One region of the Pseudoalteromonas sp. TAP-3C genome, then DNA from elsewhere that is predicted to be linked to it. Evidence: predicted binding sites of a transcription regulator. Region 1 holds the regulator's gene; the other holds the start of a gene.

Evidence for each region. The regulator MetJ, encoded in region 1, represses methionine synthesis genes. The targets are predictions, from matches to a motif close to TAGACGTCTAGACGTCTA.
Region 2: metK (methionine adenosyltransferase) is a predicted target of MetJ. The motif match lies at 4,522-4,539, and genes of this name have one in related genera.

The regions. Positions count from the first base shown of each region.
Region 1 is NZ_CM187618.1:181,937-192,662, forward strand. It holds gene rpmE (50S ribosomal protein L31) at 150-365, shown strand; gene AC6H44_RS00805 (malic enzyme-like NAD(P)-binding protein) at 977-2,218, shown strand; gene metJ (met regulon transcriptional regulator MetJ) at 2,284-2,604, opposite strand; gene metB (cystathionine gamma-synthase) at 2,803-4,050, shown strand; gene metL (bifunctional aspartate kinase/homoserine dehydrogenase II) at 4,100-6,445, shown strand; gene AC6H44_RS00825 (penicillin-binding protein 1A) at 6,500-8,974, opposite strand; gene AC6H44_RS00830 (pilus assembly protein PilM) at 9,105-10,184, shown strand; gene AC6H44_RS00835 (PilN domain-containing protein) at 10,172-10,726, shown strand, end outside.
Region 2 is NZ_CM187618.1:651,743-662,468, reverse strand. It holds gene AC6H44_RS03045 (IS4 family transposase) at 1-1,194, opposite strand, end outside; gene hpf (ribosome hibernation-promoting factor, HPF/YfiA family) at 1,328-1,684, opposite strand; gene ppnP (pyrimidine/purine nucleoside phosphorylase) at 1,871-2,185, opposite strand; gene tkt (transketolase) at 2,384-4,375, opposite strand; gene metK (methionine adenosyltransferase) at 4,641-5,792, shown strand; gene AC6H44_RS03020 (hypothetical protein) at 5,930-6,475, shown strand; gene AC6H44_RS03015 (5-formyltetrahydrofolate cyclo-ligase) at 6,494-7,090, shown strand; gene rpiA (ribose-5-phosphate isomerase RpiA) at 7,141-7,794, shown strand; gene serA (phosphoglycerate dehydrogenase) at 7,804-9,033, shown strand; gene AC6H44_RS03000 (type 2 periplasmic-binding domain-containing protein) at 9,102-9,518, opposite strand; gene AC6H44_RS02995 (porin) at 9,528-10,607, opposite strand.

The DNA.
Region 1 (10,726 bases):
GGGTTGCCGACTTTTTAGCAAAAAGGTTAATTAAAGCTTGTGTGTATGTTGGTTGTTGGATAAAATTCGCGCCCAATAAATTTGTTTTAACGACGTATGGTACCAGACTTCGGGTTTGGAGAGCGATGCGGCCTTAACTAGAGGTTCCTATGAAAGAAGGTATTCACCCTAAGTACGAAGTAATTTCTGCAACTTGTTCATGCGGAAATAAATTCGAAACTAGTTCTACTCTGTGTAAAGACATTCACTTAGATGTATGTTCTGCGTGCCACCCGTTTTACACTGGTAAGCAAAAGAATATAGACACTGGCGGCCGTGTTGATCGCTTCAACAAGCGCTTCGGTGCACTTAGCAGCAAAAAATAATTTTTTGTTTCTATGAAAAAAAAGCACCTTAGGGTGCTTTTTTTGTGGCTAAAATTTACTTTCTTCCCTGCTTTTATAGCAACTTTGTATTTATTATTTTTGCATAACTATTTCCTGCTGTTATTTTGAGTATGTATAAACATTTGCAGACAAAATAGCCAATACTCTCTATATTTTTTAAAAATGTCAGGATAATCTAGGGTCTGTTGACCTTTGCGGATTAAAATTTGTTCAAACTAGGGGCGGTTTAATCGCGGCGCGAGGTTTGTAACCTAGTGGGCTAAGTAAAAACCGAGCAACAAAGAGTAAATCGCCCCTAGGCAGAACCCGAAGGGCAGCGCCTGTTTGGCATTGATGCTGCGTTATCGCCTATTTATGGGGAATAACCACACTACATAGGCTCTGCCTTGCCTAAATACCAAACAGACTGCTGCAAATTTAACCTTGAAAGGTCAGCAGACCCTAGAGAAGTTGCTGATAAATCACTTAAAATTAACATCTCTAGCACATAACAGGATAGACCTGATATTGCTTGGAATTTAAAAATAATAAGGGTATCGTAAGAAAAAGCTACTCTCACTTTAACTCAAATTGCAGGATATAATCGCGTTATGTCAGATTTTCGTGAACAAGCACTACATTACCATGCCCATCCCGTTCCAGGTAAAATCAGTATTGAGCTGAGCAAGCCCGCTGAAACGGTTAAAGACCTTGCACTTGCATATAGTCCAGGTGTTGCAGAACCTGTTCGTGAAATTGCCGCTGATCCAGCAAATGCTTATAAGTATACTGGTAAAGGAAACATGGTTGCGGTTATTACTAATGGCACTGCAATTTTAGGCTTAGGTAACTTAGGCCCACTCGCTTCAAAACCAGTTATGGAAGGTAAAGCGCTATTGTTTAAGCGTTTTGCTGGGTTAGATTCGATAGATATTGAAGTTAAGCACCGCACTACCGAAGATTTTATTAACACAGTTGCAAATATTGCCGACACCTTTGGCGGTATTAATTTAGAGGATATTAAAGCGCCTGAGTGTTTTGAAATAGAAAAAGCACTTATTGAGCGTTGTAGTATTCCCGTGTTTCATGATGATCAGCATGGTACAGCTATTGTAACGGCAGCGGGTATGCTAAATGCGCTTGAGGTACAAGGTAAAGCAATTGAAGATGCGATTATTGTTTGTTTAGGTGCCGGTGCTGCCGCTGTTGCCTGTATGGAGCTTTTAATTAAGTGTGGCGCGTTGCGTGAACATATTTATATGTTAGATCGTAAAGGCGTGATCCACACTCGCCGCGATGATTTAAATGAATATAAGCAGCTATTTGCAAACAATACCGACAAGCGCACTTTGCAAGATGTAATCGAAGACGCCGATGTGTTTGTCGGTGTGTCGGGTCCTAATTTATTAGCCCCTGAAGATTTAAAATTAATGGCTGATCGCCCTATTGTGTTTGCTTGTTCAAATCCAGATCCTGAAATTGATCCGCAATTAGCACACGCCGCACGTAACGATTTAATTATGGCGACAGGTCGTTCTGATTACCCTAACCAGGTTAACAACGTATTGTGTTTTCCGTTTATTTTCCGTGGTGCGTTAGATGTGCGTGCCAGTGTAATAAATGATGAGATGAAAATTGCAGCTGTAGAGGCAATTCGCAGTATTGCTAAAGAGCCAGTACCGGCTGAAGTACTCACTGCATCAGGCATTGATAAATTAGAGTTTGGTGCTAAATATATTATACCAAAACCGATGGATCCACGTTTATTACCACGTATTGCTAAAGCTGTTGCACAGGCTGCGGTTGACTCAGGTGTTGCACAAATTGATATGCCAGAAAACTACATGGCATAATCGTTAAGTATAAATTAATACAAAAAACCTCAGCATTTGCTGAGGTTTTTTATAGCTAAATATATCTAGTCTTCATCTAAAATAGGCACTTCGAGTCCCATTTCTTGCATTATTTTCTTCACTTCTTCAGGTACTTTTTCTACGTTATCTTTACGTAAATCATCATCATTAGGTAAAGGTTGCCCTGTAAATGCATGCAAAAAAGCTTCACATAAAAGCTCGCTATTTGTTGCATGACGCAAGTTGTTTATTTGACGGCGAGTACGCTCATCAGTAAGTACTTTTAATACATTTAGCGGGATCGAAACGGTGATCTTTTTTACTTGTTCGGATTTTTTCCCGTGTTCTGCGTATGGGTGAATATATTCACCATTCCATTTAGCCATAAGATGTATCGTTGCCTCAGATTATTAATTGCTCACACGCCATAAAAACGTGTGAATATGGGTGAAATTCTATCGATTTAAATAAGATAGTCAAACACTAGTTATTTAGCCATCCAGACACTTAAATGTTTTGACATCTTAAATCGCATGCGTTAAATTTTAGACGTCTAAACATCCAAAATGGCCAAGGTGGTAAAAATGAGTAAAAAAAATGCGGCAACAATTGCTGTTCGAAGTGGGGTAGATGCTGATAAGCACCATGGCGCAGTTGTTCCACCGCTCTATTTATCAACAACTTACTCATTTGCTGACTTTAATATAAAACGTGACTATGATTATGGTCGCAGCGGCAATCCTAATCGTGACATTCTTGCACAAACACTTGCAGAGCTTGAAGGTGGTGCGAAAGGCATCATTACTGCAACGGGCATGGCGGCTGTTCATTTAACAACCCAGTTACTCAATTGTGACGATACGTTAGTGATCCCCCATGATTGTTATGGAGGCAGCTACCGTTTATTCACTTCGCTAGCAAAACGCGGTTTATTAAAGCTTGAAGTAATCGATTTTACCAAAAGTGAAAGTCTAGCGCATATTCTTGCTATTAAACCTAAGCTGATTTGGATTGAAACACCAAGTAACCCTATTTTACGTTTAACAGATATTAAAGCGGTGACGGACATTGCCAAACAGTGTGGGGCATTGGTTGCCGCCGACAACACGTTTTTATCGCCAGCGTTACAAAACCCGATTAAGTTTGGCGCTGACATTGTGGTGCATTCAACCACAAAATATATTAATGGTCATTCTGATGTTGTTGGTGGCGCGGTTATCGCAGCAAATGCTGAGTTAGGTGAAGAGCTTGCTTGGTGGGCAAATAACATTGGCATTACCGGGGCGCCATTTGATAGCTATTTAACCCTTAGGGGGTTGCGCACTTTAAATGTACGTTTAAGGCAACACCAAGAAAACGCACTCGCCATTGCACAGTATTTAGAAAATTCCCAGTTTGTTGCTCAGGTTTACTACCCAGGTCTTGAGTCGCACCCTCAACATGCGCTTGCTAAGGCGCAGCAGCTTGGTTTTGGTGCTATGGTCAGTTTTGATATAAAAGGCGATATTGAAGATGCCGCCGCGTTTTTAACTTCCTTAAATGAATTTAGTTTAGCGGAATCATTAGGGGGAGTAGAAAGTTTAATTTGTCACCCTGCGACTATGACCCATGCAGGCATGGACGCAACCGCCCGTGCAGAGGCCGGAGTAGGCGATACCCTTATTCGTATTTCTGTAGGTATTGAAGATGTAAATGACTTACTGGCCGACTTAGACCGAGTGTTTAATTTAGTACGCCCAGGGCTGGCTGATACCGCTCTAACTGCAAAAAATGGTGCTAGTGAGTCTTTTGGTTCTGCAAAGTTAAACGCAGCACATCCAGCGCTATGGTAGTGCATAGTGATTTTAAAAATATAAAACATTAATTTGAGTTAGTATAAATATGGTAAATCAGGTTCATAAATTTGGGGGTTCGAGTTTAAGCTCAGCGGAACGCTTTAAAAGTGTCGCAAATATAGTTTTGACTCACGCAAACGCAGGAGACTGTGTAGTGGTATCGGCGGCCGGTAAAACCACAGATACCTTAGTTAAGTTGTGGCAAAGCTATCAACAACAAGATAACCAGGCCGTTGCTGATTTAGTGTTGTTATTAAGTAATCATCAAATCGCGCTTATTGAGCAATTATTAACGGCAAACGCAAGGCATAAAGCGCTTGATATGCTTGCTAGTGAGCTAAGTACTATTACTAAGGGTGCAGAGCAAGGCAGATTAGATGAAGCTTGGTTATTAGCTCATGGCGAGCTGTGGTCTGCTAGGTTATTAAGTGCTTACTTAAAGCAGCTTAACGTGAGTGCTTGCGCTCACGACGCTAGGCAGTTATTTACCCTAAATGCAGGGCAGCTGCAGCATGCTAATAATCAGCAACAATGTTTAAAAGCCATAGTAGCGAATAAAATTAATGTGGTTACTGGCTTTATCGCCGCAGATTCAAAAGGTGAAACAGTTACGCTAGGGCGAAATGGCAGTGATTACAGTGCCACTTTACTAGCTCGGTATTGCAATGCCAAAAAAGTCTCTATTTGGACTGATACCCAAGGTGTGTTTAGTACCGATCCTCGCAAGGTAGCCAATGCAGTTAAATACGCGCGGGTGTGTCGTGAACAAGCTAATTTATTAGCCAGATTAGGTAATCCTGTATTACATGCTAAAACACTATCGCCATTAAAAGATACCAATATAGCACTAGTGGTTCGCAGTAGTTACGACCCTTATGGCAGCTATACCGAAATTGTTAAACAAGGGCTATGTAAACAAAAACGTTTTTTAACAAGCGTTAATAATGTTGATTTACTCACCGTTGATGATTTGAGTGAAGGTGAGGTAGCGTATATTAGCCAGCTTATTCAGCATAGTTTGCATCACTTTGAGCAAGCTGGCGAAACCTATTTAGTGGTTCCCGCGTTAGCGACACATCAAGTGGTTAATTATTTTGCTGGGCGCGCTAATATTAGTGAATCCAATTTAAATGGTGTAGCGATTATTGCACCAGAACAAGATTTAGTGTCGGTCGGTAAGCAAAGTGAAACTTTATTGCAGGCACAATCAATCCAACCTCGTTTTACTCATTCTGGTCAGGGGTATACGTTACTGTTAACCGATCAACTACTCGAGAGTGATGTGCTTAGCCTGTTGCATGACAAACTCATTAATAAAGCACAAGAAATAGCTTTAATTGTTGCAGGACTTGGTAATGTTGGCGCTGAATTTATGCGTCAACTCCCGGCGCAATTAGCGCGTTTGTCGTCGGGTTTTAATATTAAATTAGTCGCGTTATTACGCTCTGAAAAAATGCTGGTTAATGCCAACGGGTTAGACAGTGAAAACTGGCAACATCAATGGGAAAACCATGCAAGCGGCTATCAACAAGCCGACTTGTTGTCATACATTGATACCCTAGAATATGAACATAAGGTAGTGATAGATATTACCGCCAGTGAACATTTTAGTCAGCTTTATAGGGAGTTAGTTAAATTAAACTGTCATTTAATTAGTGCTAATAAATACGCGGGTACTGCATCGCTTGCTTGGTATAAAACACTGCGGGAAAGCTTAGCGCAACGTGGCTTACATTGGCGTTATAATACCAGTGTGGGAGCAGGGTTGCCGATTAATTTTGCACTTGCCGATTTACAAAATAGTGGCGATAAAGTCACACGTATTGAAGGTGTGTTTTCAGGTACATTGTCATGGTTATGCAGTAAGTATGATGGCAGTAAAGCGTTTTCAGATTTAGTGCTTGAAGCGCAAGCTTTAGGGTTTACTGAGCCTGATCCACGAGAAGATTTATCTGGGCGAGATATGCAACGTAAGTTGCTTATTTTGGCGCGTGAATTAGGTATTGAATTAGAGCTTGACGATATTTCGTTATCGGCGTTGATGCCCGATGAGCTAAGTGAAGGCAGCTGGAATGATTTCCTTGATAACAGAGCAAGTTTAGATGCGTTTATTAAGCAGCATGCGCAAGCGGCTCAACAGCAAAATGCTGTATTGTGTTACACCGGATTATTAGCGTTTAAAAACAACACGCTAAATGCAAAAGTAGGAGTTGCCTATGTACCAAAAAGCGAAGCCGTTGCTAATTTAACGCCTGGTGATAATATTTTTGTGATTAACACTCAATGGTACAACCAAAATGCGCTGGTAATACAAGGCCCCGGCGCCGGTAAAGAAGTCACTGCTGCAGGTGTTCATTCAGACTTATATTGGTTGGTGCAAAATATTAACTAACACCTCTTTATGTAAAAAGGCCGCAAGTTGCGGCCCTTTTGAGATTTACACTCTTTAAAACAGTTCTTCTTCAGTTTTAGTGTTTTCTTCAAACACATCAGTTGGCTGAGATAATATATATTTTGTAGGCGTGGTGCCTTTTTCAAAGTATTCAAAACGGCTAGTGTAATCATTTTTATGACTTAAAAGCCCGGTTTCTAAATCAATGCGAATAGACACTAAGCCTTCAGGTGGCTCAATAGGCGCCGCTGGCTGCCCCTCAAGTGCGACTGCCATAAAATTAACCCAGGCAGGCAGTGCTGTTTTAGCGCCAGATTCTGCGCCTGAGATTTGACCACTTCCTAGGTTATTATTATAGGTGGAGCGCCCCAAGGTATTACCTGGGTTATCAAAGCCAACCCATACTGATGTCATAACATTGTGGTTAAAGCCACTAAACCAAGTATCAACAGAGTCATTGGTGGTGCCTGTTTTACCCGAAAGGTCGCGACGCTTTAGTGCTTGCGCACGCCAGCCGGTACCACTCCAGCCGGTTTTATTTGCCCAGCTACCTCCACCCCAAATAGCACTGTTCATGGCGCTGGCAATTAAAAACGCATTTTGTTTAGATATAATTTGCGGCGCACAGTTTGGTGTTAACTGCTCACTTAGCATTGAAGGGTTTGTGACTAATGCTTCATCATTACAAACAACAGTCGGATCAGCCTCAAACAAGGTGTTGCCCAACGCATCCTGAATTTGTGAAATAAAGTACGGCTCAATTAAATGCCCGCCATTAGCAAAGGTGCTCATGCCTCTTGCTAATTCAAGAGGGGTAATAGATGCACTGCCTAATGCCAGCGACTCACTGCGGTTTATATCTTCATCTTTAAAACCAAATTTTAATAAATGATCAGCGGTACTTTGCAAACCAACGCCGCGTAACAAACGCACCGAAATTACATTTTTAGATTGTGCTAACGCGCGACGAATCCGAATTGGCCCATTATAAATTGCAGGGCTATTTTTAGGGCGCCATGCAACGCCTTGGCTTTTATCCCATTGGTTTATAGGCGCATCATTTAAAATTGACGCTAAAGTATAGCCTTTTTCAAGCGCGGCAGAATAAATAAAGGGCTTAATATTAGACCCTACTTGGCGTTTTGCTTGTACTGCGCGGTTGTATTGGCTTTGCTCAAAGCTATAGCCACCAACAATGGCTTTTATACGTCCGTTTTGTGGATCTAAAGAAACAATAGCGCTCGAAGCTTCAGGAATTTGACTTAAAATATAGCGGTTATCGTCATTTTTTCGCAGCCATATTTGCATACCAGGGGTCAATATATCGCTGGCGTTTTGAGGGGCATAACTTTGACGATAACGAGAAATAAATTTACGTGCCCACTTAAGATTATCCCAAGTGAGTGTTGCGCGCTCGCCGCTTTTAAGTATTACGTCTGCGCTTTTATCATACACATTTAAAACCGCAGCGGTTTTTAAAGGCCCTAATTCATTCACATTTTTTAAAGTATTTAATAGTGTAGACTCAGGTGGTGTAGGCTCTGATTGTGGATCCCATAAAATGGCTTCTGGGCCCCTAAAACCATGGCGCATATCATAGGCATGTAAATTATTAACTAAGGCTGTTTGCGCGGCTTTTTGAACATGCGATTCAACCGAGGTGTAAACATTAAATCCTGAATTATAGGCTTTATCTATACCATAGCGTGCCACCATTTCTGCACGTACCATTTCTGCAATATACGGCGCATATAAATCGATTTCAGCGCCATGAAAGTATGCGGTAATTGGCTGGTTTATGGCTTCATTATATTGTGTTTTGGAAATATAGTTCTCTTGGAGCATTCTTCCTAAAACTACATTTCTTCTGTCTTTGGCTCTTGCAGGATTACGAATAGGATTAAGTGCCGATGGCGCTTTTGGTAAACCTGCTATCATTGCCATTTGTGCCAGTGTTAACTCTTTTAGTTCTTTACCGTAATAAACTTGCGCCGCCGCACCAATGCCAAAAGCGCGGTTTCCTAATTCTATTTTATTTAGGTAAAGTTCAAAAATTTCATCTTTTGAAAGAAGGTTTTCTATGTGCAGTGCAATAAATATTTCTTTTACTTTACGAATGTAGGCTTTTTCTCGCGTTAAAAAGAAGTTACGTGCCAGCTGCATGGTAATGGTACTGGCGCCTTGCTTTTTTTCACCGGTAGAAATAAGCACTAGCGCTGAGCGTACAATACCAATCGGGTCAACACCAATATGGTCATAAAAGCGACTATCTTCAGTTGCTAAAAAAGCGTGTAACATAGGTTTAGGAACTTGGTCTATGGTTACTGGGATCCGTCTTTTTTCACCAAATTGATTGATTAAAAGTCCGTCTTTGGTAAATACTTGCATCGGCGTCTGTAATTGCACGTTTTTTAAAACTTGCACGCTGGGAATGTCTGATTTAACGAAGTAATAAAGGCTAAGTAAAGTAATTAGTGCAAGTAGCGCACAAATGATGAAAAATTGTAAAGTTCTTTTGATTAAAATCACTGATATTTCCCTAAACGGACTCCCAATTACAGGTTGAGACTGCTAGTATATATTGATTAAAAATTGAATCATATTTTTTAAGATATAATTATAACTTGTTTATTATTAAAACAAAGGCAAAGTTGCAAACATGCTAAGTCAACTAATAAAAAAACCATCACCCATGATGGTAGGCATTGATATAGGATCGCACTCTATCAAGGCTGTGCTTTTAAGTGAAACAGAAACTGGGCTTCGACTAGAAGCACTTGCAATTGAACCTATGCCAAAAGGCGCCATGAGTGAGCGTAGTATTCAAGATATTGAAGCCATTGGTAATGTGATAACCAAGTTAAAACGCAAGTTGCCAAAATCACTAAAATTTGCAGCCGTTGCGGTATCTGGTCAAACAGTGATAACAAAAGTAATTTTCATGGATGTTTCCTTAAGCGACGCTGAATTAGAGTCGCAAATTGAAATAGAAGCAGACAGTTTAATTCCTTACCCATTAGATGAAGTGAGTCTGGATTTTGAAAAGCTGTCAATTAACAAAGCTGATCCGAGCAAAATAAATGTGCTACTTTCTGCAGCTAGAACAGAAAGCGTTGAAGCGAGAGTGGCCGCACTTAGTGCTGCAAATTTAGCAACCAAAGTTGTTGATGTCGAAAGTTACGCTTTGAGTCGTACTATGGACGTTTATTATCAGCAGCTACCATCGGATGCTTATGAAAAAAACGTTGCGGTGGTCGACATTGGCGCTGTGCTGACCTTAGTCAGTGTAGTGCATTGTGGTGAAACAATTTACACCCGAGACCAAGTGTTTGGCGGTGATCAATACACCAACAGTATTGTTGCTTATTATAATAAAAGCTTCGATGAAGCTGAAATTGGTAAAACAACGGGTGATTTACCGCCTAACTACACCTTTGAAGTGTTAGCCCCTTTTCAAACATCACTGCTACAACAAGTTCGTCGTGCGGTACAAATGTTTTTAACCACAACAGGTAAAGAACAACTGGATTACATAGTATTAACCGGCGGTTCTGCAATGATAAAGGGGGTTGATAGGTTATTAATTGAAGAGCTAGGAATACATACGGTTGTTGTTGAGCCTTTTGATAAAATGGAAATATCGCCTAAAGTTGACCGTCACATTATAGACCGTCACCGTACTCAATTTGCAATTGCAACCGGCTTAGCGTTGAGGAGCTTTTCATCATGCCACATATAAATCTATTACCTTGGCGTGAACTGCAGCGTGAACAGTCTAAAAAGAAGTTTATAACACTACTCGTCGCAATCGTTATTATATGTTTTATTAGTATGTATGCATTAAGCGCATTTTATAGCGGCTTAAAAGAAGGGCAGGCGCTAAAAAATAATTATCTTAGTTCAGAAATCACAACGTTAGATGAAAAAATACGCGATATAAGAGATTTAGATAAGAAAAAAGAAAATCTACAACAACGAATGCGTTTAATTGAAGAGTTACAAAGCAGCCGTAATCTAGGCACGCAAATAATGGATGAGGTAGCAAAAATAGTGCCTGCAGGGGTTTATTTAACCAAGTTGGAGCGCAAAGGACGTCAAATTTATGTCTCTGGTAAAAGTGAGTCAAATAATCGCTTATCGACAATGCTTCGACAAGTACAAAGCTCTTATCTACTAGAGAGTCCAATTATGCAAGGGATTATTGCTGGTGATAAATCTTCACGTTTACTTAGCGATTTTAATATGGAGTTTTATGTTAAACCATTTGGCCAAATAGGTGAG
Region 2 (10,726 bases), 470 kb from region 1:
AAAGTATTTTAACTGACGTGGTATGGCCCCTGGGGTTGAATAAGGTAATCCAACAAGCAACCTCATTATTTGAGCTAAACTACCATTGAAACTCAGTTGGTACGGTAAATAATCACCTTTTAATGTGTGGCACATTTTTACCATCTGATATCGCACCATATTATAAGTAAGCAACACTCCCCACAGCTCTTGCTTTACAAGCGCTGGTAAGCGACTTCTTAATGTTAATCGATTACCCAGCATATATTGCTTTTGTTCGCGATAACCAAGCTCTATCTCCCAGCGGTGACTGTATATATCGCCTATATCGGCTGATGGATATCGCATCGGATCTGTCATCGATGTCATCACACTGTATGATTTCCCCTTTATTTTTCGAGTCACTAACCTCGCTATTAAGGTGTCAGGCAGCGTTGGCCACATTTTGCTTGCTCTTGGGTTACTGCTAAGTTGGACTAATTTATCATTACGCCCTAATGTTTGAATAACGTTATATTGCACATTTTTTTTCAGGGGGATTAGCCAATGGCGTTCACTGCCAGTCGTTTGCCATTTATGTAAAAGCCCTAAAGAATAGAAGCCTTTGTCGAATAAAGTGAGACTGTTATCGGGTGTGGTTTCTATAAGCTTTTCAGCCAGCACCATTTCATTGACCTTGTAATCATCAAAAGCGCTCCCCGTTATTAAATGGCTGCTCAGCTCCATTTGACACACCATTCTGACCTGTGGGTATTGTGTATTGGCCGGTTTTGTAAAGGCCTCATTATTTTGGGGGGAGTCATCCGTACGCCAAACAACACCATCGACACCAAGCAAAGTAAGCCCATTCCAATGAGGGTGATTAGCGTCATCATTCCAATGTCTTTGGGTGCATTCAAATAAGGCTTTCATGGCGGCTTCACCTAGGTTTTTACGACGCTGAGTTAAAGCACTTGGCGCAACAAATGGCTTTCCTTCTCGGTCAATAATGTCGAGCATATTAACGACATCGGCCATGGATTTATCATTATAAATAACCATACCGATCAACAACCAAGCCATCGATTCTAGGGTTAGTTTTCTTTTTCGTAGTGTAACGGTTTCGGTCAGCGCATAGGCTTCTTCGATAAGGGATAAAGGGAGTAAATCTGCGAGTGTTTCAACTTCATTAGGTTTGATGTTGTTGATAATATCGAGAGCATTAGAAAGTTGCATAAAAAAATCCGAATTCTACAAAAGAATTCGGATTCTTACATACCTAGAAGATCGTTCAAGTGCTATTAACTATTTCTTAAATGATCGGCATTAGCCCTAAAGCTCTTTTTAAAAATAACACGTTGTTAATTTTTTATTTTAATTCCATCTCTTGGATGATTTCATGTGCTATTTCTGGTGTGGTACTTACCGGCTTTTCGTGTAAGTTTGCTTTTATTTGCCCTTTACGATGCTTTAGTGCGGCATCGAGTTTTTTAGCTGCGCTGGAAATAGCAGGATACATAACTTCGTTTTCCCCTTTTACCGATATACGCGCACCTTCATAATTTGTGCTAATTTCTGCTTGAAACTTATGATGCTCTGTTGAAAGAATAATATCTAAAGATATCAATGATGGGAAATGGCTCGCAACTTTTGAGAACTTTTCGTTAATGTGTTCTTTAATAGAATCAGTAACGTCAACATGGTGACCGGAAAGATTAATTTTCATAGGGTATCCTTTTTTATGTTACCTCATAATTAGTATTGGGGGCTAAACGAATTAACACAAGAGAAAAAAGCGATATTTAAGGTTTATTTACTATTTTAGGTGATTTAAATCATATGTTGTGCAAAGTTTATGCAAAGCCCATTAAATATGGGCTTTAAACGACTAATTAGTCACAGTGCTGATTAGCTAGTCTGTGTATGAACAACAGTAATCTGCAAAGTCAGCAACTTTTACTTGGAATTTAACATTAGCATCAACGTTAAATGATTCACCTGCCGACATTGTTTGCCATTCACTCTCATCTGGCAATAACACTTCCCATTGGCCGCCGTTTAATTCCATCAATTCTTTTTTACTGGTTGCGAATTCAAACTCACCGGGTTGCATAAACCCTAATGTTTTTGTGCTGCCATCACCAAATACCACAGCACGGCTCGATACTTTACCGTCAAAATATACGTTGGCCTGTTTAACGACACTTACATTATCAAACTGAGACATCCTCACTCCTGTTTATATTGTTTTTAAATATTCAGCGACCACCTTGCCTGATAGATAAGTGGCTTGCAAGAAAAGCGCTGTGAAAATTCTCACGAGCTTCGGGCTTCGGGCTTCGGCTGATAGCTGACAGCTCTGTATAAAAAAGCCCGCGCTGCGTTTAACACAGTGCGGGCTTTTTAAATTTTAAAGCTAAAACGATTAAAACAATGCGTTTGCTTTGTTAACTACATTTTCTACGGTAAAGCCGAAGAACTCAAACAGCTCGTTTGCCGGTGCCGACTCACCAAAGGTGGTCATACCCACTACTGCGCCATTGAGGCCTACGTACTTGTACCAGTAGTCAGCAATACCGGCTTCAATCGCTACGCGGCGTGAAACGCTTGCTGGTAATACGCTTTCTTTGTACTCTGGCGATTGATCTTCAAACGCATCCGTACATGGCATAGATACCACACGTACCTTTTTACCCTGTGCACGTAGCGCTTTAGCAGAGTCTTGCGCGAGTTGTACTTCAGAACCCGTTGCAATCAGAATAAGCGCTGGGTTGCCATCACAGCTTAAGATGTAGCCCCCCTTTTTAACGTCGCTTAATTGCTGTGCATCACGCGCTTGTTGCTCTAAACCTTGGCGAGTAAAGATTAACGATGTAGGGCCGTCTTTACGTTCAATAGCTTGTTGCCATGCAATGGCCGACTCAACTTGGTCACACGGGCGCCAGTTGTATAAGTTAGGCGTTAAACGCATGCTGGCAATTTGCTCTACAGGTTGGTGAGTTGGACCATCTTCACCTAAACCAATTGAGTCGTGGGTGTATACAAAAATGCTTGGTTGCTTCATTAATGCAGCCATACGTACCGCGTTGCGTGCATATTCCATAAACATTAAGAAAGTTGCACCGTAAGGAATAAAGCCTTTATGCAGTGCAATACCGTTCATAATGGCCGACATCCCAAATTCACGCACACCGTAGTAAATGTAGTTACCACTGGCATCATCTGCTGTTAAGCCTTTAGAGCCATCCCAAATGGTTAAGTTTGAACCGGCTAAATCAGCAGAGCCACCCATAAATTCTGGTAATAATGGGCCAAATGCATTTAGTGCATTTTGCGACGCTTTACGCGAGGCGGGATTTGCCGGGTTTGCTTGTAGCTGTTCAATGTACGCTTGCGATTTTTCAGCCCAATCAGCAGGGAGTTCTGAATGGGTACGACGCTTAAACTCAGCGGCTAGTTCTGGGTATGCTTTTGCGTATGCAGCAAATTTTTCATCCCAGCTTGCTTCAAGCTGTTGGCCTTTTTCTTTGTTATCCCACTGAGCGTAAATATCTGCTGGAATTTCAAACGCATCGCCCGTCCAACCTAAAAACTCGCGAGATGCTTTAATTTCATCATCCCCTAGTGGAGCACCGTGGCAGTCGTGGCTGCCTGATTTATTAGGTGAGCCGTAACCAATCACTGTTTTACAGCAAATGAGGGTTGGCTTGTCAGTCACGCTTTTGGCCTCACTAATAGCAGCACTTACAGCATCGCTATTATGGCCATCAACGTCACTAATTACATGCCAGCCATAGGCTTTAAAACGTGCTGGGGTGTCATCGCTAAACCAACCTTCTACTTCACCGTCGATTGAAATGCCGTTGTCATCCCAAAAAGCCACTAATTTACCTAGGCCTAATGTACCGGCTAGTGAGCATGCTTCATGCGAAATACCTTCCATTAAACAACCATCACCCATAAAGGCATACGTATGGTGATCAACAATGTCGTGGCCTTCACGGTTAAACTGCGCAGCTAATGCTTTTTCAGCAATGGCCATACCTACCGCATTAGTGATCCCTTGACCTAATGGGCCCGTAGTGGTCTCAATTCCTGGCGCGTATCCATATTCTGGATGGCCTGGTGTTTTAGAATGCATTTGGCGAAAGTTTTTAATTTCGTCCAGTGGCAAGTCATACCCACTTAAATGCAGTAGAGAATAAATTAGCATTGAACCGTGACCATTTGACAGTATAAATCTGTCTCGGTCGGCCCACTCTGGGTTTGTTGGGTTATGTTTTAGATAATCGCGCCATAATACTTCTGCGATATCGGCCATGCCCATAGGGGCTCCAGGGTGACCAGATTTGGCCTTTTGTACTGCGTCCATTGACAAGACGCGAATAGCATTTGCAAGTTCTTTGCGAGATGGCATGAATTCTCCTACCTTTATATGTATTTGCGCGGGTATTTGTATATCCCCATTCTTACTTATTGTAGGGGTTGTGTGCAATTAAAAACCCGCAAAAATAGGGCATTATGAATATTTTTTAATAACCAGTTACTCTCTGGCATTTTATTTAGACGTCTAGGCGTAAAAAACTATGAAAGTTGGCTTGTTTTAGATAATATACGCACCTTAATTTTTTTAGCGCTAATACCGACGTTTGTGAAGCGCAATATTTGTGAGCATAATGACAATGGCAAAACATTTATTTACTTCTGAATCTGTTTCTGAAGGTCACCCGGATAAAATCGCCGATCAAATTTCTGATGCGGTGCTTGACGCTATCCTAGAACAAGACTCTCATGCGCGCGTAGCGTGTGAAACTTACGTAAAAACCGGTATGGTTATGGTTGGTGGTGAAATAACCACTAGCGCATGGGTTGATATTGAAGAAATTACCCGTAAAACAGTGCGTGAAATTGGTTACACACACTCAGATATGGGCTTTGATGCCGATTCGTGTGCCATTTTAAACACCATTGGTAAACAATCACCAGATATCAACCAAGGTGTTGACCGCAAAAGCCCAGAAGAGCAAGGCGCTGGCGACCAAGGCTTAATGTTTGGTTACGCATGTAACGAAACCGAAGTATTAATGCCTGCTCCAATCACTTATTCACATCGTTTAGTTCAGCGCCAAGCGCAAGTGCGTAAAAGTGGTGAGCTTAACTGGTTACGCCCAGATGCAAAATCACAAGTTACCTTTGCATACGAAAATGGCAAGCCAGTAGGTATTGATGCTGTTGTACTTTCTACTCAGCACAGCGAAGATGTATCGCAAGCTGATTTAGTAGAAGCCGTTATGGAAACAATTATTAAGCCAGTACTTCCTGCTGAGCTTATTACTAGTGCTACTAAATTCTTCATTAACCCAACGGGTCGCTTTGTAATTGGTGGACCTATGGGCGATTGTGGTTTAACTGGTCGTAAAATCATTGTAGATACTTACGGTGGTATGGCCCGTCATGGTGGTGGTGCTTTCTCAGGTAAAGATCCATCAAAAGTTGACCGCTCAGCAGCCTACGCTGCACGTTATGTTGCTAAAAATATCGTAGCTGCTGGCCTTGCTGATAAATGTGAATTACAAGTGTCTTATGCTATTGGTGTTGCAGAGCCAACCTCTATCAGCGTTGAAACATTTGGCACAGGTAAATTAGAAGAAGCACGTTTAATCGAGCTTATTCGTGAACATTTTGACTTACGCCCTTACGGATTAATTAAAATGCTAGATCTTGAGCGTCCTATTTACCTTCCAACAGCGGCTTATGGTCACTTTGGCCGTGAAGAGTTCCCATGGGAGCGCACAGATAAAGCAGACGCACTTCGCGCAGCAGCTGGCTTATAAGCCAGCTAGCAAATATTAAAACGGCCCTTTTTAGGGCCGTTTTGCTATGTTAGTAAAGTTAGTGATAAAACAGTCTCGAATTGTTTAACATTTTAGGTATATACTCTGCTTATAATAAAAGTGTATTAGGAATAAAAATGACCGACAATTTTCGTGTTATATTTGTAGGACTTGCAGAGGACGTAACGAGCCAAGCAGTCACCGCAGCTTTGACTGAAAAACTAAAAACCTCACCTGAAAAGGTGGCGGCATTTTTTAATGGCAAGCCACTGTTTGCCCCTAGCAGCAAAGAGAAAGCCCTCAAGCAAGCCAAATTACTCTCTACACTCGGCGTTAAAAGTAAACTTCAACAAGCAGCCGTTGCTCAGACCACTTCACAAACAACTTTAGATAGTCAGCGCGATCAACGTTTATTTGATGCCTTAGATTACATAACCAGTAGCTTAATTCGTCTTGAAGAAAAATTAGAGGACCTTGAGCAGCGCCTCCCTGAAGTTGAATTATCGTTGCCAGAAGAAAATAAACAACCATGGCAAGATGACGATTTAATGCTTGATGAGCCACTGTCTGATACACCGAAAAAACGCAGTAACACCATTTTATACGTACTTATTGCCACTGCTGTAATTTTACTGATTGTGCTTGTTGTGTACTTGTTGTTTCCTGATTTATTCTCTTTTTAATTACGGTTTAGTGATTTAATGAGTAATAATCGCGCACAAATAAGACACGACATTCGTAAAGCACGTAATAATCTATCAAAAAACCAGCAAAAAATAGCCGCTGAATCGCTTAAAGTGAATTTTATTCAACACTTAAAAAGCGAAAAATCAACCAAAAAAAGCCATATAGCCCTTTATTTAAGTAATGATAGAGAGCTAGATACCTCATTGTTAATTAAAGAATTATGGAGAAAAGGCCATGTTATTTACTTGCCAGTGATCCACCCATTCAACCAGGCTAATTTGCTATTTCAACGCTATGAAAAAAACTCACCCATGAGAGCAAATCGCTATGGTATCTTGGAACCTAAGCTGAACTGCTCTCAAATATGCCCATTACCTGAGCTTGATTATCTACTTATGCCGCTGGTAGCATTTGACAAATACGGTAATCGCCTAGGAATGGGAGGTGGGTTTTACGATAGAACATTGGCACGTTTACACGCACAACACTGGCAAAAACCGCAACTTATTGGCCTTGCACACGCATGCCAACAAGTCGATGAGTTACCCATTGAGTCGTGGGATGTACCACTAAAAACAATTATCACACCCGATAAAACCTACTGTTGGTAAATGTTAAAATACCATTCCAACATCCTAATTGAAAAAATGAGCAGACAACAATGACACAAGATGAATTAAAAAAAGCAGCTGCGTGGGCTGCACTCGAGTTTGTAAAAGAAAACACCATAGTGGGTGTGGGTACAGGCTCAACCGTTAATCATTTTATTGATGCCCTAGGCACAGTAAAAGACACGATAGTCGGTGCGGTTTCTAGTTCAGAAGCCTCTACAGCGCGCTTAAAAGAGCTTGGTATAGAAGTATTTGAGCTGAACGATGTATCGGCACTGGATGTATACGTTGATGGCGCAGATGAAATTAATGCCCAGAACGAAATGATCAAAGGGGGCGGCGCTGCGCTCACTCGCGAAAAAATAGTCGCAGCTGTCGCTAAACAGTTCGTGTGTATTGTTGATGACACAAAATTAGTCGAAACCTTAGGGAGCTTTCCACTGCCAGTTGAAGTGATTCCGATGGCGCGCAGCTACGTTGCCCGTGAATTATTAAAACTCGGCGGTGACCCCGTTTATCGCCAAGGTGTTATTACCGATAACGGCAACGTTATTTTAGATGTACATAATTTAAAAATTACCCATGCTAAACAGCTTGAAACACAAATAAATCAAATTGTTGGCGTAGTTACCAACGGCCTATTTGCAGAACGCGGTGCTGATAAAGTGATTATCGGCACTAAAAATGGGCCACACATTATATAGGATAGGGTTATGAGTAAGGTATCGTTAGCAAAAGACAAAATTAAAATTCTCTTGCTTGAAGGTGTTCACCAAAGCGCGGTTGAAACGCTAAAACGCAATGGTTATAGCAATATCGACTACGTTAAAACATCACTGCCAGAGGACGAGCTTATTGAGCGCATTAAAGATGTGCACTTTGTAGGGCTTCGTTCTCGCACTCATATAAACGATGCCGTATTAAATGCGGCTGAAAAGCTGGTCGCTGTGGGTTGTTTTTGTATTGGTACAAATCAAGTAGATTTAACTGCAGCGCGAGAGCGCGGTATTGCGGTGTTTAATGCGCCGTTTTCAAATACCCGCTCTGTGGCTGAGCTGGTGCTAGGTGAAATACTACTGTTATTACGTGGTATTCCACAGCGTAATGCAGCCGCACACCGTGGCGGCTGGTTAAAAACAGCCAATGGCTCGTTTGAAGCCCGTGGTAAAACCCTTGGCATTATTGGTTATGGTCACATAGGTACTCAGCTGGGTATTATGGCTGAAAACATTGGTATGAATGTGGAGTATTACGACATTGAAGACAAGCTCTCATTGGGTAATGCAACGCAAGTACACAATTTAACGCAGCTATTACAACGCGCTGATATTATTAGCTTACACGTACCAGAAACACCACAAACTAAAAATTTAATTGGTATGGCAGAGCTTGCTGTGATGAAGCAAGGCGCTATATTAATTAATGCCTCACGCGGCACTGTGGTTGATATAGATGCGCTAGCAGAAGCACTCACAGAGAAAAAGCTCAGCGGCGCTGCTATTGATGTATTCCCCGTTGAACCTAAATCGAACGATGAAGAATTTATCTCGCCACTGCGCGAATTCGACAACGTTATCTTAACCCCGCATATTGGTGGTTCAACCCAAGAAGCGCAAGAAAACATTGGTATTGAGGTGGCTGGTAAATTAGCTAAATACTCAGATAATGGCTCAACAATTACAGCGGTTAACTTCCCTGAAGTATCATTACCAGAGCTTGCTAACCGCAGCCGCTTATTACACGTACACCACAACCGCCCTGGCGTATTAACACAAATTAACCAAGCCTTTGCTCAACACGGAATTAACATTGCTGCACAGTACTTACAAACGGATGAATCAATTGGTTATGTGGTTATAGATGTAGACACCGACCACTCAGAAATAGCGCTTAAAGAACTAAGCGCGGTAGAAGGTACAATTAGAGCGCGTATATTGCACTAATTGCTTTTCAAATTAAAAAATCGATTACAGATTTAAATGTAATCGATTTTTATTGCTAAGATGATTAATTAAAAGCTTCCAGCCGATTTAACTGTATCAGTTAATGAAGCTTTGTTTATGTAACCTATCATACTGGGATTTTTACTGATCAAGTCTATAACCTCAGAATCGTTAGACACCTCTTTTGGCGGTGACCCTTTACCTGTAAAAATTAGCTTTGACCAATATGCCTTCAATTGACTCCCTGACTTTGATAAAACTGAATTATCAAACTCATCTCGTACGTTTGAACTCTCATCTTGATTTATAGGCACAGCTTGGCTGCCATCAGGAAATGATTTAGTTTTACCTAAAAAAAGTCTTGATATATCTGATTGTTCAAAACTTACGTTATTTGAAGGATGGACAATCACAACCAATTCAGAACGGGCACTAAAACATGTAATGATTAAAAATATAAAAATAATTTTTTTTAAATACGTCATGTTGATTCCTTAAAATACTAAATCAATGCCAATGGAAACAGCTTTACTGTCTCCTGCCACTGCTAACTCAAATGACTTATCTTTAACATCATCATATTGAACCTTAAACGCAGCAGATGGATGAAAGTCCCAACGCAACCCCACTGAAGTCGTATTATGTTGTTCGCCATCAACTATATCTTCTTCAAATTGTGAATAGCTAAAATAAGGAGTGATTGAATCTAAACGATAGCCTAATGTAATCATCGCTGTATCGCTATTACCATTAAGATCTAGCCTATTTAGTTCCGTTAAAACAAAAATATTATCAAAGTCTAAGTTAACAGCTAATCCATAAAATTTGCCTGTTCGACTATTTTTCCCATCAAATAAAACCCGCTCTCCATCACGGTAACGCTCATTTTTATAGGTCATATGAGTCATGCGCACTTCAAACCAGTCTTTATTTAGCTGCAACACTCCCCCCATCATATCTCGCCATACCTCCCGCGTAGGTTCGCCGAAAAAGAATTCACTTAAAAGTTTATTTTCTGTGTCATCCTCTTCACCAAAGTAAATATTTCCCATTACAGACCAATCGCCAATATCACCGCTATATAATGCATTGACTCCGTTGTAATTAAAAACTTGCCATGTGTAATTATCAGCCGGCGGACGCATCCATACATAGGCATAACCTACATCATAAAAATCAGAATAATAAAACAGCGGTAAACGCTTTTTACCAATCTGAACAGTCCAGTTATCATTTACTTCGTACGATAGATACGCCCATTCAATTTTAGCATCAAAATCATTTGCTCCACGCGCTATAATTTGTCCTGTCATGGATAAACCTTCGGCTAAATTTGCCCTGATCTGAAGTCCAAATAAGCTTTCAGGTTTAAAGGAAATTTCTTCAGTATATGCTGAAACATTAGGGTAATCAGCTAGAAATGTTGGGGGGATATCATATTGAGGAACGCCACTTCCTGATAGAACCTTACCAGCATTAATACTTGAAAACCCTGATAGATTAATCTCACTATAACTCGCCCCAGAAAACAAAGCACAATTAATAGTTAATAACCAAAACAGCTTTTTAATCATTTTACGCTACCTTATTTCGTTAGTAGTTAGTATTTTGCAATGTGCAACAGTTAAAATAGTACAAATCTTTAACATTCGCCTGTTTTTTATGTTTATAAAAATCAGGTTAAGGTATTAAT